DNA from 2 places in the Pseudoalteromonas sp. THAF3 genome. Region 2 is predicted to be linked to the other one. Evidence: predicted binding sites of a transcription regulator. Region 2 holds the regulator's gene; the other holds the start of a gene.
The links. The regulator sigma-54, encoded in region 2, starts transcription at its own class of promoters, with help from an activator protein. The targets are predictions, from matches to a motif close to GTTGGCACGNNNNTNGNNT.

Region 1 (7,938 bases), 500 kb from region 2:
CGGATTGGCCGTACTCAAGCTCACCGAAGTGGTATCACCGGTAACGGGGTCCGTTGGGAAACCTTGCAGTAAGTTACCTTTGGCATCGACTACGAAGTTATCATCATTAAGCTTGAATGCCCCAGCACGCGTATAGGTAAAGTCTTGCGAAGCTAAATCATCAGCCATGGCAAAATAACCTTCACCGGTAATCGCTAAATCCAGTGCATTTGACGTGAACTTTAAAGAACCTTGGTGAAACTGCTGCGCGACCATGGTGGTTTGCACACCATCACCGTTCTTCGTTTTACCGCCGCTGAATACTGATGCCGCATACACATCAGCAAACTCTGCGCGGGATTCTTTAAAACCTGTGGTATTGACGTTCGCAATGTTGTTTGCGGTCACATCTAAGTCTTTTTGGGCTGCCGCCAACCCTGTTAAAGCGATATTGAAACTCATGTTCCACCTCTTCGTAATAACTGCCCGCAGGCAAATGCTTTACACTGAAATCTCAGCCACCTCAGCGAGCTTCACTGCGCCCTCTTTGGTGTTCACGATGATCCCATTCGCGCCGTTGATATTAACGCTTTCAATATTTTTGAATGTTGCCATAGGTAAAGAGCTGTATTCACCATTGATGCTGCCCTCTGCCACAATGTCGTACTCACCAGGAGGAAACGGATTGCCGTCTTTGTCGAGACCGTCCCATTCAAAGCGAATTGCACCAGCAGGTTGCGAGCCTAAATCAACCACCTCAACCACCTGACCTTTATCGTCTTTGATAGTGAGGCTTAAATTATCAACAGGCTCTTTAGCAAGAACAGTCCCTTTACTCACTTCACCGTTATACAACTCGATAGTTTCAGACTCCAGCAACGCCTTTTTCCCGACTAGCGTTGACGCCTGCAGCGCCGAGTTAGATGTCATTGAGGCAGCCAAAGAGTTAAAATTCTCATTGAGCTTTGAGATCCCCTCAGCCATGGTGAAATTAGTCATCTGCGCAATCATCTGGTCATTATCCGCAGGTTTGCTCGGATCCTGATAGGACAACTGCTGAGTCAGCAGGCTGAAAAAATCTTCCTGGGTGAGCTCATCGCTCTTTTCTTCCGGCGCCTTATTTTGGTTATCCCAATACAGGGAGCCTAGACCCGTTGCTGATTGCACATTATTGTTCATGCTCTATCCTCGCTTTAACCCTTACCAAGCTGCAACGTTCTCGTTAGCATTTGCTTAGCAGAGTCGGCTATTTGCACATTCGTTTGATAGGAGCGTGACGCCGAAATCATATTGGCCATTTCCTCAACCACATTGACATTGGGTTTATAGATATAGCCGTTCTCATCCGCCATCGGGTGACCTGGGTTGTATTCAATTTGCAACGGTTTGTCACTCTCGACTACACCCAGCACTTTCACTCCCACAGACTCACCTTGCTGTTTGCCTACCGCTTGCTGCAACTGAGCAGCGAAAACAGGTTGGCGAGCGCGATATGTCTGCTCCACTGAGGAGCTAACCGAGTTTGCGTTTGCTAAGTTGCTGGCCGTGGTATTTAAGCGCACGTTTTGCGCACTCATGGCCGAACCAGAAACATCAAAAACATTAAATAAACTCATGATTATGCTCCTTGACCACCTAGGGCTTTCTTAAGACCGGAAATCTTGCCGTTCATAAAGCGTAAGCTGGCCTGATACTCTATAGCGTTCTGTGTATACAAGTTCCGTTCCACCTGTACATCAACAGAGTTACCATCGCCTGTATCTGGTTGATTTGGAACACGAAATTTTGCTTCACCCATACTCATTTGGGTACTTGCTTGGAGGTGTTCCGGATGGGTGCGAGCTAAGCTATTGCCGCTTAACTGCCGATTATTTGCCGCTTTTAATGCGCTGGCAAAATCAATGTCTTTCGCTTTATAGCCAGGGGTGTCTGCATTGGCAATATTCGACGCCAATAGCTCAGCCCTTTGCGAGCGAACGAGCATTGCTTGGGGATGAATACCAAATGCTTTATCAAAACTGATAGCCATAGCCTCTCCAAATTTTTGACTCTCTTAGAGGGGCTACAGCAATTTTTAGACCATAGATTGTAAGGCTATGTATTTACGACTTTTTTTGGTAGATGATACCGGGATTACAACGGATCATATCGAACTCGGTACTCAAGCCTGTCATTGATTCACTCGCTCCTAAAAACAAATATCCCTTAGGATTCAGCGCTTGCGCGAATTGACCAATGATCTTGGCTTTTACTTCCGGAGAAAAATAAATAAGGACGTTGCGACAAAAGATAATGTCAAACTTACCCAGCAACGCATATGAATCCAATAAATTCAAATGGCGAAAGCTCACCATACGTTTTACATTGTCGTTAACTTTAGCCATACCGTTGCCGCTATCGCTAAAAAACTTTTTGCGTCTTTCAGCACTGAGTCCTCGAGCCAATGCCAATGAGTCATACTCAGCATTTTTACAAATATCGAGCATAGTATTAGAGATATCCGTACCGATTATTTGCGCTCCCGAGGACAGTTGACCTGGGCGAGACTGTTGATATTCGGCCACTGACATCGCTATCGAGTAGGGCTCTTGCCCTGAAGAACTGGCCGCCGACCAAATTTTTACCGGCCGACGTAAATCTTTGCACTCAGGTAAGAGCTTTGTCTTCAATAGTTCAAACGGATAAGAGTCGCGAAACCACAATGTTTCATTGGTGGTCATGGCATCAACAACAGCGGCACGAAGTTGCCGCTCATGCGGACTCAACGTTTTGCTAACCAGCTGCGACAAAGATTCAACGCTAAAGCGAGCCATTAGCGGAGCCAAGCGACTTTTAACTAAGTAAAGTTTGTTATCACCCAGCACGATGCCACACTGCTGTTCTAAAAATGCACGAAACTGGTTGTATTCACCGAGCTCTAAATGCTTATTTTCCAAATTACTCTCACCTAACTCACTTGAAGCGGTTACAAGACAAGGCGGCATTAATCACAATGCACCCACTTTTTAACTGCTGTAGCCAGTTCGTCGGGGTTAAATTTGGCAATAAAATCATCCGCCCCAACTTTTTCTATCATCGCATGGTTAAATACGCCACTTAAAGAGGTGTGCAGTATCACATGCAATGGTGCCAGCTTCGGATCCGCTTTGACCTCTGCTGTTAAGGTATAGCCGTCCATCTCTGGCATTTCCACATCCGATATCAGTAACGCCACTCGCTCAGTGATATCATCTTTGCAGTCGAGTTTCGCTATTTCTTTTAATCGCAACAGGGCCTCTTTACCGTTTTTCGCCAGCTCAGTTTGCACCCCGAGAGGCTCCAGCGCCCGTTTTACTTGATTACGCGCCACGGCAGAGTCATCGGCAATAAACACAATACGCTCACCGAGATCTTTCTGCATCTCGCCATCTGAGGCAATGCCCTCACTGACCTCGGTATTAACTGGGCTGATCTCTGCAAGAATTTTTTCGACATCCAAAATTTCTACGAGCTCGTCATCAATCTCAGTCACTGCGGTAAGGTAAGAATAGCGCCCCGCACCTGACGGCGGTGGCATAATCTTTTCCCAATTCATATTGACGATACGCTCAACGCCACCCACCAAAAACCCCTGCACAGAGCGGTTATATTCGGCGATAATAATAAAGCAATTTTCAATATCAGTGATGGCCGGACCGCCTACAGCCATAGACAAATCGATGATAGAAATGGTTTGTCCACGAATATGCGCAACCCCACGAATGTAAGAATTCGTCTTCGGCATATTTGTTAGTGGTGGACACTGAAGGACTTCTCTAACTTTAAAAACGTTGATCCCGAACCGCTGGCGTCCTTTTAGTTTAAACAGCAATAATTCAAGGCGGTTTTGACCCACAAGTTGGGTTCGTTGATTGACAGAATCTAAAATGCCAGCCATCGGATTCTCCTAGCATTAATTTACAACTTCGCACACTCGCGCCAAATAGGAACGCATTTTGCTTCTTAGCTTCATACGTTAGTATAACTACGCTAGAACGCCCAGTTTTTGACGCTTCGTAGTTATACCCTGTTTTACCCAATAAGCATAGTCGAAACATGGTGAGTATGTTCAAAAAAATTCAACTTTTCCAAAGCTTATGGTTAATAGCCGGTGTATTAATAAGCTCAACGGCTGAGGCAAACAACGGCCAACAACAGCGCTATGATCGCCACGCTTTGCAAACGCTTGCTGAGCAATACATCACAGATCAAGCGCACATTCAGCCCGATCAAGAGCTACAAGTGCAAGCGATGGACTTAGATGCGCGCATAGGTCCCAGAGAGTGTGCAGTAACACCGCAAGCCTCTACGGCTAGCGCTCCGCCATTTAATCGGCAGGTAACAGTAAAACTTAAGTGTTCAAGTCCTGCTCTTTGGAGTCAGTATGTCCATGTACGCATCAGTAAGCTCTCTACTATCGTGGTCGCCAATGATCACATTGCCCGTGGGCAAATTATTAGTGCTGATGATTTAACTACTGAGCAGCGTCCGCAACATTTTGTTCGCGCTCGCTACATAGAGCAGCCAGAAGTTATTGTCGGCAGCCGCAGTAAACGCAGTATTCGCAGAGGATTGCCAATTAGTATGAATCAGTTGTGTATGGTGTGTAAGGGCGATAATGTGAGCATAATTGCCCGCTTTAACGGACTCACTATAAAAACATCTGGAGAAGCGCTAGAAGATGGCGGTGTCGGTGATAATATTCGCGTGCGTAATGTAAAGTCTGGCCGGCTGATCAATGCCAAAGTAACAGCAGTGGAAACCGTGGCGGTTAATATTTAAATTTTATGCTAAAGTATTGGCTAGAATGGCCGATAAACAGTGCAAAGGTCAATATAGCTTAGGTAATTAGTGATGGTGAATCAAGTCAACAAAGGCCAGCAAGGCTCGGTGTACAACACACCACAAAATAAAGTGGAGCAACAAAAGCTCAACCAAACGCAAACACAAGGTAATGAGGCAAACGCAAAGGCCAGTACGAAGGCTGCAGCGGACTCAGTAAGCCTTACCCCACAAGCAAAGCAAATGAAGTCTTTGCAAGAGAAGGCTGAGCGCTCATCAGGGTTCGACCAACAAAAGGTTGACGAATTAAAGCAAGCTATCAGTGAAGGCAAATATCAAGTAGATAGTGAAAAGCTTGCTAAAAACATCGCTGCGTTTGAGTTCGATTTGTATGGCTGATTCGGCACTTAGTGTGGCTCTCGGTCAACAGCTCTCAAGTTTACAAGACTTGCTACAACTACTTGAAGATGAGCTGAGCGCTATTGCCGGGCGCAGTGGTGATGAACTGAAGGAATTAACGCCTAGAAAAGAGCGGGCGCTTGTTCAAATTAAGCAACAAGACCAGCATATTGCTCAGCTATTAAAAGCGCAAGAGCAAGAGATATTAGCGCCGCACCAAGAGATGATAGAGCATGCACAGACTTTATTGCTAAAGTGCAAACAGCAAAATCAAGTGAATGCTCAGGCTGCTCACAATGCTCAGCTCACCGTCAAACAGCTCAAAGATATTCTTATCGGCGCACCAAGTTCATTAACCTATGCTGCCGACGGCGGGATTGACCGCAGCGAAAATAAAATCGTAAAGAACTTAAAAGCCTGAACCTACTAAGCTAAATATTGATTTGAAAAAGGGAGCCTAAGCTCCCTTTTTTACCTCTTACAGCTCGCCTTTGCCTGAGCTATCCAGCATCGCTTTGATCACTTCATCATCGCCAACAGTGGCGTAATGTGAGGCTCCTCCAAAGCCATGCTCCTCGCTCGTTATGGTTTGCTCTGAGGCTAAATCATCAAATTGAGCTAATACCTCTTCTGCCTCATCAGGATTATCCAAAATAGCCTCAGCGCCTAACAAACCCGATTCACTGATAGCTTGCTCGGCATTGACTGTGATTTCTTTTACTTGGTTAAACTCGGTAAACTGCTCACCATTTAAGCTCAAGCTTACAGCTTCATAATCCAGAGTCTCAACACTGGCATAATGGCTTTGACTATCAGTTTCTTCAACCACCACCTCTTGAGCGAAAGCGCTGACCTCTAGAGGTTGCTCTGCTGACGAGTTTTCATAAATAGAGCCACTATCAAATACCTGATTATTGGTATCTTTGACTAAGTAGTTGCCTGCAGCGTCTATGGTCACGAAATAAAAATCCTCCCCACTGAATATATCTAAATCTAGCAAAGAGAGCGTATATCCCCAATCACCATTCGCATCCGTGGTCGTGCTCGGATACGTGCTCAGAACAGCCAAGTCAATGCCCAATAGGCCAACACCAATTAAGCTGGAACCAAGAATGTAGATCTCTGTACCCGCAGGCGCCGTTCCCTCTGCTGATGGTAACACTAAGCCCAAAATCCCGGGATCAAAATCAGTGACTTCAAAGCTAATTGGGGTTGTGTCTATAGTACCAGTACTTACGACGCTGCTGGTATTCCCTGCTTGGTCGGTGACGCTCGCGGTCACAGTACATGGTCCATCGACCAATACTAAGCTCGCGCTAATAGACCAGTCACCATTACTATCTGTGGTAGTGCTCACCGTATGAGCAGTACCCGCTCCATCAACAAATTGTACGCTTACTTGAGCATTCGACTCATTAGAGGAGCCACTTACCTGCGGTGTGCTGTCATTTGTGAGAGCTATACTGCCCGCATCAATGCTTACTGTCGGTGCAATGGTGTCTATGGTACCTGTGCCACTAACACTGCTGCTATTGCCAGCACTATCAGAAGCACTGACGGTTACGGTGTAACCCCCTTCAGCAAGGCTGGGGGCAGACACCGACCAGTTGCCACCGCCATCTACCGTCGCACTGAGTGTGTATGTATCACCATTACTATCAAGCACACTAATACTCACCGCCCCGCCAATTTCACTGCATGTACCGCTTAGCAGAGGCGTGGCATCGTTCCCCAACCCTAATGGGTCAAGGGTCACGCTTACGCCTTGAGTATCAATATTCCCAGTGTTAGAAACTGTGGTGGTATTGCCCGCGTCATCCACTATCGTTGCACTTACGGTAAAAGTGCCTTCAGATAACGCAGAGGGCGTGACAGCCCAAGTGCCATCTACTGCTACAACAGTTGAAATATTTTGGCTATCACCATTGCCATCAATGACCGTGATAGAAACAGTGGCTCCTATTTCATCACATGTCCCTGAGATAAGCGGGGTATTGTCATTGCCGTTTGCAGGCACGTTCACGCTCAGGCTAGGGGCGGTGGTATCCACCTCACCGGTTGCGCTCACTTCGGTTAGGTTGCCAACGTCATCACGTACTGCCGCCTCTACAGTAAAGCCTCCCTCAGCCAGCGCCGCAGACACAGCCACAGACCAGTTACCATTTGAGGTTGACGCTTGCAAGGTTTGCTGGTCACCGAGCGCATCGGTCACTATCACCTCTACTACAGTGCCATCAGCCACATCTGTTGTACCACTGATAACTGGCGTGCTGTCATTAGTTAAGCCAAGGGTATCAATGCTAAGAACAGGTGGTTCATTATCAAAATCGAGTGTACTGATGGTGGTCGTGTTGCCAGCGGCATCAGAGGCTGACGCAGTCACATAGGCTAATGTCAGAAGCGGCACTGTTAAATTAACTAAAGTCCAATTGCCATCAGCATCGGTGATCGCTGTGTATGTTAAGCCAATTGCTCCTCCGACGAGGTGCTCAGTGATAGTGATTTCACTGCCTGCGGGCAAGTCTGATGTACCAGATAAAGAAACTAGATTCCCTAACAAAAAGGAAGGCACTATGGTTAATTCAGGACCTATAGTATCAATGACAGCACTTTGTGAATCAGTACCCGTATTGCCTGCATCATCAACAATAGTCACGGCCACAGTATAAGTACCATCGGCTAACGCTGAAGGAGCGGATACCTGCCAATCACCATTGACATCAGTAGTAGTAATGACGCTTTGACTGTTCCCCTGAGAGT
Region 2 (7,938 bases):
CTGAATGGTAACCTGAACAACTTTGACATCAATACTGATGTGAAAAATGGCAAGGTTATGCTCACAGGTAAAGTAGACAGCGAGGTCGATAAAGAGTTGGCCGAAGAGCTGGTAATTAGCCTAGATGGTGTAAACGATGTAGAAAACCAGCTAACGGTTATGAACAACGAAGAAGGTATGAGCCACAATGATGATGCAGGAGATACTGGCAGCGACTTAACCGACGCTAAAATCTCGACGGTAATCACTACCCGTCTACTGTTTGACTCAGAAGTTGCAGGCACTGACATTGATGTTGATACCGACCAAGGTGTCGTTACGCTTAAAGGCAACGTAGATAGCGAAGCCGAGCGTGACCTTGCGATTAAAATCGCTGAAAACACAGAAGATGTTCGTGAAGTAAACGATGAACTGCGTGTAATGGCTGAATAATTAGTTGTAAGTTCTCGGTAGAAGGCCCAGCGTTGCTGGGCTTTCCTTTATCTACAAGCAGGTGTAACTAGCGGAGCAATCATGGACATTATTAGAATCATTTTCTCAATTCTTATTCCCCCACTAGGTGTATTTTTGCAGGTGGGCTTAGGAATGCACTTTTGGCTTAATATTTTACTAACCCTATTGGGCTACTTCCCTGGCCTTATTCACGCTATCTACATTATTGGGCGGCGTTAAATAAGGAACCAAGTCGCGGTTCCAAGGAATGCGAAGATACCTACGATGTCGGTAACTGTGGTCAGCACTACATTACCGGCAAGCGCCGGGTCGATATTCATTCTCTTCAGAATTAGGGGAATAACCGCACCAGCAATACCCGCAGCGAGGAGATTCATAAACATCGCAAAGGCGATCACTAAACCGATTGTTAAATCCCATTTCCAAAGCGCGATGGCGCTACCGATAAGCAAAGCCCACAGCACCCCATTCAAGGCCCCGATGGCCAGCTCTTTGGTCAGTATAAATTTCTGGTTGGTGGCGTTAATATGGCCAAGTGCGAGGCCTCGAATAACCAAGGTCAGCGTTTGTGAGCCGGCCACGCCCCCCATTGACGGCACAATACCATTGAGCACGGCTAAAAATGGCAAGATACCCAAGGTGGTTTCGAAAAAGCTCGCCACAAATGCGGCCAGCATCGCGGTCAATAAATTTACTCCAAGCCAAACGGAGCGCCGCTGAGTACTTTTAAATACCGGTGCAAAGGTATCTTCTTCATCATCTAGACCGGCTAAGCTCAGTAAACTGTGTTCAGCGTCTTCACGGATAACATCGACGATATCATCAATGGTAATACGCCCAAGTAAGTGCGCCTGATCGTCGACCACAGGGGCCGAAATCCAGTTGTGGCGCTCGAACAGCTGCGCCACTTCAGACTCATCCATGGTGATTGGAATAGATTCACACTCTTCATCCATGATGTCGCGCACGATGGCATCTGGCATGGTGGTTAGCAAAGAGCTCAATGGCATTGAGCCTAAAAAGCAGTTATTTTTATCGACTACGTAGAGCTCATCGGTGCCTTCAGGTAGCTCGCCTTTGAGACGTAAGTAGCGCAGCACCACATCAACAGAGACATCGGGACGGATAGTCACTGTATCGGTATTCATCAGCGCCCCAGCTGAGCGCTCCTGGTAAGACAGAGCCGTAGTTGCACGGTCTCTATCTTGAATATCCATCGCCTCAATAACGTCTTTATAAACGGGCTCTGGTAAGCTTCGTAATACTTCCCCTAAATCATCATCGTCCATGTCCTCTGTCGCTGCGGCGATATGCTCAGGCTCCATGCGTGAGATAATGCTCAGGCGTACATCTTCAGAGAGCTCTTCAAGTACATCACCTTGGACATCAGGGTCGACGAGCGCCCATAGTTTAGAACGTGTCTTATGGGGCGATGATTCTAATAATAATGCGGTATCACAGGGCGCAGTTTTGGCGAGAAGCCTGCGTACATGAACAAACTGGCCGCTATTAAGAGCTTCGGTGACTTCTTGAAGTTGTTGCAGCGGGTAATCTTGTTCATAGGCTTCTGGCATAGGCATCCCTTAAATACAAAAAATGGGGTGGGAAATAGCGTGCAAGCAAGCGCTTACAAGCCGTTGATTAGTTTAACCTAACTAAATCAATGATAGCAAAAGTAAATGCCTAAGGGTTATTCTTGTTCGTGGAACTTTTCTGCAATGAGCGCCCCGATAGCTGCCAACGCGGCGTCGGCATCAGGGCCTTCACACTGCACGCGCACTTCCTTACCTTTGCCGCTCTCAAGGAGCAGTAAAGCCAAGACACTGTCGGCCTGAGCGCTCTTATCACCTTGATATAGCATTATTTCAGCATCAAAATTCATCGCCAGTTGCGCCAATTGTGAGGCTGCACGAGCATGTAGGCCTAACTTGTTTTGAATAATAAAAGTACCTTCAACCATCACTATTTTTCCTGCTCTCGATGGCGAATTTTCACGTTCGGATAGGTATCTAAAAAGCGCTCTCCCAAAGTTTGGGCAAGGTACACTGAGCGGTGTTGACCCCCAGTGCAGCCAATAGCAATGGTCAAATAACTACGGTTATTACGCTCTAAGTGGGGTAACCAAGTTTGAACAAAAGTTTGGATCTGCCAAGTGAACTTTTGCACGATTGAGTGACTGGCTAAATAGTCTTGAACGGGTTGGTCTAACCCTGTGAGCGCCTTTAGTTCAGGTTCCCAATGGGGATTGGGGAGAAACCGCACATCAAACACATAATCTGCATTCTTTGGAATGCCATGTTTAAATCCAAAAGACTCAAAAGTGATCAGTAATTGCTTGTCTTTTTTACCCAGCACTTTTTCACGGATCATCTCCGCCAACTGGTGAACACTGAGCTCAGTTGTATCAATAATAAAGTCGGCGTGGGAGATGAGTACATCAAGAAGCTGCTTCTCTTCACGAATAGCGACATCCAACGTCATATTTTGCATGGATAAGGGGTGTAGTCGACGAGTTTCAGAGAAACGCTTAATCAACGTTTGTTCATCACTATCAAGGTAAAACAGCGAAGGCTTAGCAAACTCAGGCAGGTAAGCGAGAATGTCGTTAAATTCATGCTGCTCTTTGGGCAAGTTGCGCACGTCGATACTGACGGCAATTTTGTCATAATTTGCTGAAACACTGCGCACCAAGGAGGGGAGTAAAATAACTGGGATGTTATCTACGCAATAGTACCCAAGGTCTTCGAGCACCCGTAACGCGACTGATTTTCCAGAACCCGAGCGACCACTGACAATGATAAGTTCCATCCGACAACTCCTTGTTTTACCCCAAAACGCACATTTAAACCACACCATGAATCAATACGGCGCGCATTAGTCGGCGATCAATTGATAAAGCTCTTGATCGCTGCTCGCCGAGCGCAGTTGTTTACACAGTTGTTTGTCTTTTAGTTTATCAGCAATTGTCGCTAAGGTCTTCAGGTGTTGTTCAGTCTCATTAGCCGGCACTAAAAGTGCGACAAAGATATCCACTGGACGGTTATCAATGGCATCAAAGTTAATGGCTTCGCGATTAGTTACAACAATGGCAATCGTACTGTCGATACCATCGAGACGGCCATGCGGAATAGCAACGCCTTTGCCGATGCCGGTACTGCCCAGCTTTTCGCGGGTCAGCAGAGCATCAAGTACCGATTGCTCGCTGAGGTGAGGACTGTGCTGATGAGCCACCTGAGAGAGGTACTCCAGCATTCTTTTTTTGCTATTAAAAAGGACCGCAGCTTTGCTGCAGTCCTTGGTAAAGAGTGAATCTAGGTTCATGTTAGTGACGAGATAATTTCTCTTTATGTTTAATCACTTGACGGTCGAGCTTATCAATTAAGCCGTCGATCGCCGCATACATATCTTGGTGCTCTGCGGTTGCGAACAGTTCACCACCGTTAACGTGAAGAGTAGCTTCTGCTTTTTGTGTTAGTTTTTCAATATCAAGAATGACATGCACATTATTTATATGGTCAAAGTGACGCTCTAATTTTGCAAATTTGCTATTCACATAGTTGCGAAGAGAATCAGTGATTTCTACGTGACGACCGGTAAGATTTAATTGCATAAGCATTTTCCTTCTTGTCTAACGTCTATATCAAACTTTTACGCTGATTTGACGGTGGAATGGCTAGCGATTCACGATATTTAGCAATCGTGCGCCGAGCCACTTTAATTCCTTGCTCGGCTAGTACGTCGGCAATCTTGCTATCACTCAACGGTTTAGCAGGATTCTCCGCAGCTACTAGCTTTTTGATCAATGCTCGAATCGCTGTAGACGAGCATTCACCTCCGTTTTCGGTTGTAACATGGCTGGAGAAAAAGTACTTCAGCTCAAAAATACCCCGTGGTGTATGCATATACTTTTGGGTGGTCACACGGGAAATCGTTGACTCATGCATTTCCACCATTTCGGCAACGTCATTAAGCACCATTGGCTTCATTGCCTCTTCACCATGTTCAAAGAATGCCTGTTGTTGTTGAACAATGCAATTAGTTACTTTAAGTAGCGTATCATTGCGTTGTTCCAAGCTCTTTATAAACCATTTCGCTTCTTGTAAATGCGAGCGAATAAATTGACTATCGCTTTGTGACTTACAGCTTCGCGACATTGATGCATAGTGATCGTTAACGCGGATCTTAGGCATACTATCTGGGTTTAATTCAACCACCCAGCGGCCTTTAACTTTCTTCACCGATACGTCTGGAATCACATACTCTGACTGCTCTCGCACAATCGTGGCTGCAGGAGTCGGATTTAAACTGTGTATCAGTGTCATCACCTCTTTTAACTGCGCTTCTTTAAGCTTAGTCTTTTTCATCAAGGTGCGATAGTCGCGACTACCAAGCAAATCAATATAGTTACAAACTACCTCTTTGGTCTCTTCAAGCCAAGGGGTTTGTGGGTCAAATTGCTTGAGCTGGATCAACAAGCACTCTTGTAAAGAACGTGCACCAATTCCTACTGGATCAAAGAGTTGGATACGCTTGAGAACGGCTTCAATTTCATCGAGCTCGATACCATCGTCTTGTTCATCATGATTCAAGCTTTCCAGCAGATCTTCACAACTGACCGTTAAAATGCCGTTGTCATTGATGGCTTCAATGATGGCTGTGGCGATAGCCTCGTCGGTGGCACTAAAAGGTGTTAATTGCAGCTGCCACATTAAATAATCGTGTAACGACTCGGTGGTTTCGCCTTGATAGATAGACTCATCTTCTGGCATAGGCCCAGAGGAGGCAACGGGAGCCGCACTAATATACTCATCCCAAGACACATCCATGGGCAAGTCTTCACTGATGGACTCGTTGTTCATGGCATCAGCACTTTCAACTTCGTCCTTACTGGCGCTGGCCGTCTCGGCGGTGTCGTTATTTTGGTTGTCGGACGTCGACTCTTTTTGCTCTTGGTTGTCGTTATTATCGGCGTAATTGTCTTCTTCAACTTCAAGTAATGGGTTGGCGTCCAACGCCTCTTGAATTTCTTGTTGGAGATCCAAAGTACTGAGCTGCAACAGGCGAATCGCTTGCTGCAATTGTGGGGTCATTGTTAATTGCTGGCCTAGGCGCAGCTGTAATGATTGCCTCATGTATCTCTAACAATCCTTTAATCGTTATAATCTAAACTGCTCACCCAAATAGACGTCGCGAACCGTTTGATCGGCAAGAACTTGCTCTGGAGTGCCAGAAGCAATGAGCTCGCCATGGGAAACAATGTATGCGGTTTCACATACGTCTAGGGTCTCTCGCACGTTGTGGTCGGTGATTAATACACCAATGCCACGATTGCGCAGATGCTCTATGATTTTCTTTATATCTAACACTGAAATAGGGTCGACACCAGCAAAAGGTTCATCCAACAAGATAAACTTGGGATTTGCCGCCAATGCTCGCGCTATTTCTACCCGGCGACGTTCGCCACCAGATAACGCCATTCCTTGTGAGTCTCGAATGTGCTGTATATTAAACTCATCAAGTAGGCCCTCAAGCTCGCTTTCACGCTCTGCTTTGCTTAAGCCCTTGCGGGTTTCCAGGATGGCCATCAAATTTTGAAAAACTGTCAGCTTTCGAAAAATAGATGATTCTTGCGGTAAATAACCAATACCTAAGCGCGCACGAGAGTGCATCGGCATCAAGGTGATATCCTCATCATCAATACTGATGGTGCCTTTATCACTGGGTACCAAGCCAACTATCATGTAAAAAGTAGTTGTCTTACCGGCTCCATTAGGGCCGAGCAAGCCGACGATACTACCTGCTTGTACTTCTAAGCCCACACTTTTGACGACCTCCCGGCCTTTATAGCTTTTCGCTAATTTTTGTGCTTTAAGAGTCGCCATTATTGCTCTTTCTCCGGCGTATCGTCACTTTGTGGTGTTAATGTTGTGCGCACTCGTGTGCTGGAGTTTTCATCCTTTTCGGCGGTGATCAGCTGTTTGGCAATATCATAGCTTATGGTTTCGGCAACGATATGCTGGTCGGCCATGGCAATCTTAGCATCACCTTGAATTTTAAGGGTCTCAGAGGCGACGTCATAACGAATTTCCAGCGCCTGTGCAGAAATCTCAGTGCCATCTTCCATCACTTCGGTGTACACTGCTGGTGAGCCGGTGGCTACGAGCAATTGCTTGTTATCACCCAATTCTGGACGACGGTGAGCCTCAAGGCGGTCAGCTTTTATTTCCCGTTTGCCGTGAACAATATGCACGTTCTTATCAAAAATAGTGATATTTTCTTTGATCAGTGCTTGTTGTTTGTCGGCATCAATTAACACTTCCTTGGCGGTGATTTGCTCAGCAATAGCGCTGGCAGAGCACAAGCCAATTGCGATGGATGTAATTAATGCACTGATTTTATTGGTCATAATATATTGTTCGCGTATGTTCTGTTAATTCAACTATCTCTGTATTGAGGTCTGCTTTCAAGCCTTGCCCGGTGATCTTCATATTCGGGCCACTTAATACTACAGCCTGCTCGGACTCCATGCGCTGGCTATCTATATCAACTTGAATGGCCTCAGCGCTGACCTTCTCAATCATCGCCCCTTCTTTTAAGTTGGTGGCGGTGACGTTATTTTCCAAGATCAAAATGTTGTTGTTGTATAAAGTCGCTTCATCGGCGTTTACCTGCCAATTTTCTGTTTCACCATATAAGGTAAATACCGGCTTGGTGAAATGCGTAAACCCGAGCTCTTGATACAGCTCCATTTCCTCAGCATAAACGGTGTGGCTTAACTCACCCTGATCGTTATAACTAGTCTGACTTAGCCCAGTTGCGATATAGTCGGGTGTGGCAATATGGTCTTGCTGAGCGACACCATTATCTGTCGACTTCATAAAATAAGGGTACCAAAGCCACGCCATCGCGACGATAAATAGCAGTGATATGAGCGCTCTCGCTGCGTTCATGTGCTACTTCCCTGTGTTCCCAGGCTATGTCCTTGGGCCAGCATCAGCAAATCTGTGAGCTCACGCACAGCACCAAAACCGCCCGGTAGCAAGGTACTGTAATGGGCTATTCGCTTAACCAGTGGATGAGCGTCGTTAACCGCTACGGCGAACCCGACTTGCTCCATCACCGGTAAATCAGGGCCATCATCACCAATGTAGGCTATTTGCTCATCGCTTAGGTTTAATGTGCGTTTTAACTGTGCATAGGCTTCGAGCTTATTCTCTTTACCTTGATAAATGTGGGGGACACCCAAGCTTTGCATTCGCGTTTGTACTATCTGTGATTGTCGTCCGGTGATAACAGCAACTTCAACACCCGCATTGAGCAACGCTTTAATGCCGAACCCGTCTTTGGTATTAAAGGCCTTTAATTCCTCGCCTTGATTGCCTAAGTAAATACGGCCATCTGAAAACACGCCATCAATATCGCAAATTAACAATCGAGTACGCTGTGCACGTTGCCATGCGCCTTCGTCTATGGCTTGGTATAACT

Region 1: the regulator sigma-54 is predicted to act here: its motif matches at 3,941-3,959, upstream of flgA (flagellar basal body P-ring formation chaperone FlgA).

What each region holds. Positions count from the first base shown of each region.
Region 1 is NZ_CP045418.1:2,368,485-2,376,422, forward strand. Features, by position in the region: gene flgE (flagellar hook protein FlgE) at 1-441, opposite strand, end outside; gene FIU82_RS11050 (flagellar hook assembly protein FlgD) at 481-1,158, opposite strand; gene flgC (flagellar basal body rod protein FlgC) at 1,173-1,595, opposite strand; gene flgB (flagellar basal body rod protein FlgB) at 1,598-2,008, opposite strand; gene FIU82_RS11065 (protein-glutamate O-methyltransferase CheR) at 2,082-2,915, opposite strand; gene FIU82_RS11070 (chemotaxis protein) at 2,963-3,895, opposite strand; gene flgA (flagellar basal body P-ring formation chaperone FlgA) at 4,063-4,779, shown strand; gene flgM (flagellar biosynthesis anti-sigma factor FlgM) at 4,852-5,178, shown strand; gene flgN (flagellar export chaperone FlgN) at 5,171-5,599, shown strand; gene FIU82_RS11090 (retention module-containing protein) at 5,657-7,938, opposite strand, start outside.
Region 2 is NZ_CP045418.1:2,872,832-2,880,769, reverse strand. Features, by position in the region: gene FIU82_RS13475 (BON domain-containing protein) at 1-432, shown strand, start outside; gene FIU82_RS13470 (YqaE/Pmp3 family membrane protein) at 514-672, shown strand; gene mgtE (magnesium transporter) at 669-2,027, opposite strand; gene FIU82_RS13460 (HPr family phosphocarrier protein) at 2,144-2,416, opposite strand; gene rapZ (RNase adapter RapZ) at 2,416-3,261, opposite strand; gene ptsN (PTS IIA-like nitrogen regulatory protein PtsN) at 3,328-3,774, opposite strand; gene hpf (ribosome hibernation promoting factor) at 3,776-4,063, opposite strand; gene FIU82_RS13440 (RNA polymerase factor sigma-54) at 4,089-5,585, opposite strand; gene lptB (LPS export ABC transporter ATP-binding protein) at 5,610-6,335, opposite strand; gene lptA (lipopolysaccharide transport periplasmic protein LptA) at 6,335-6,859, opposite strand; gene lptC (LPS export ABC transporter periplasmic protein LptC) at 6,849-7,403, opposite strand; gene kdsC (3-deoxy-manno-octulosonate-8-phosphatase KdsC) at 7,400-7,938, opposite strand, start outside.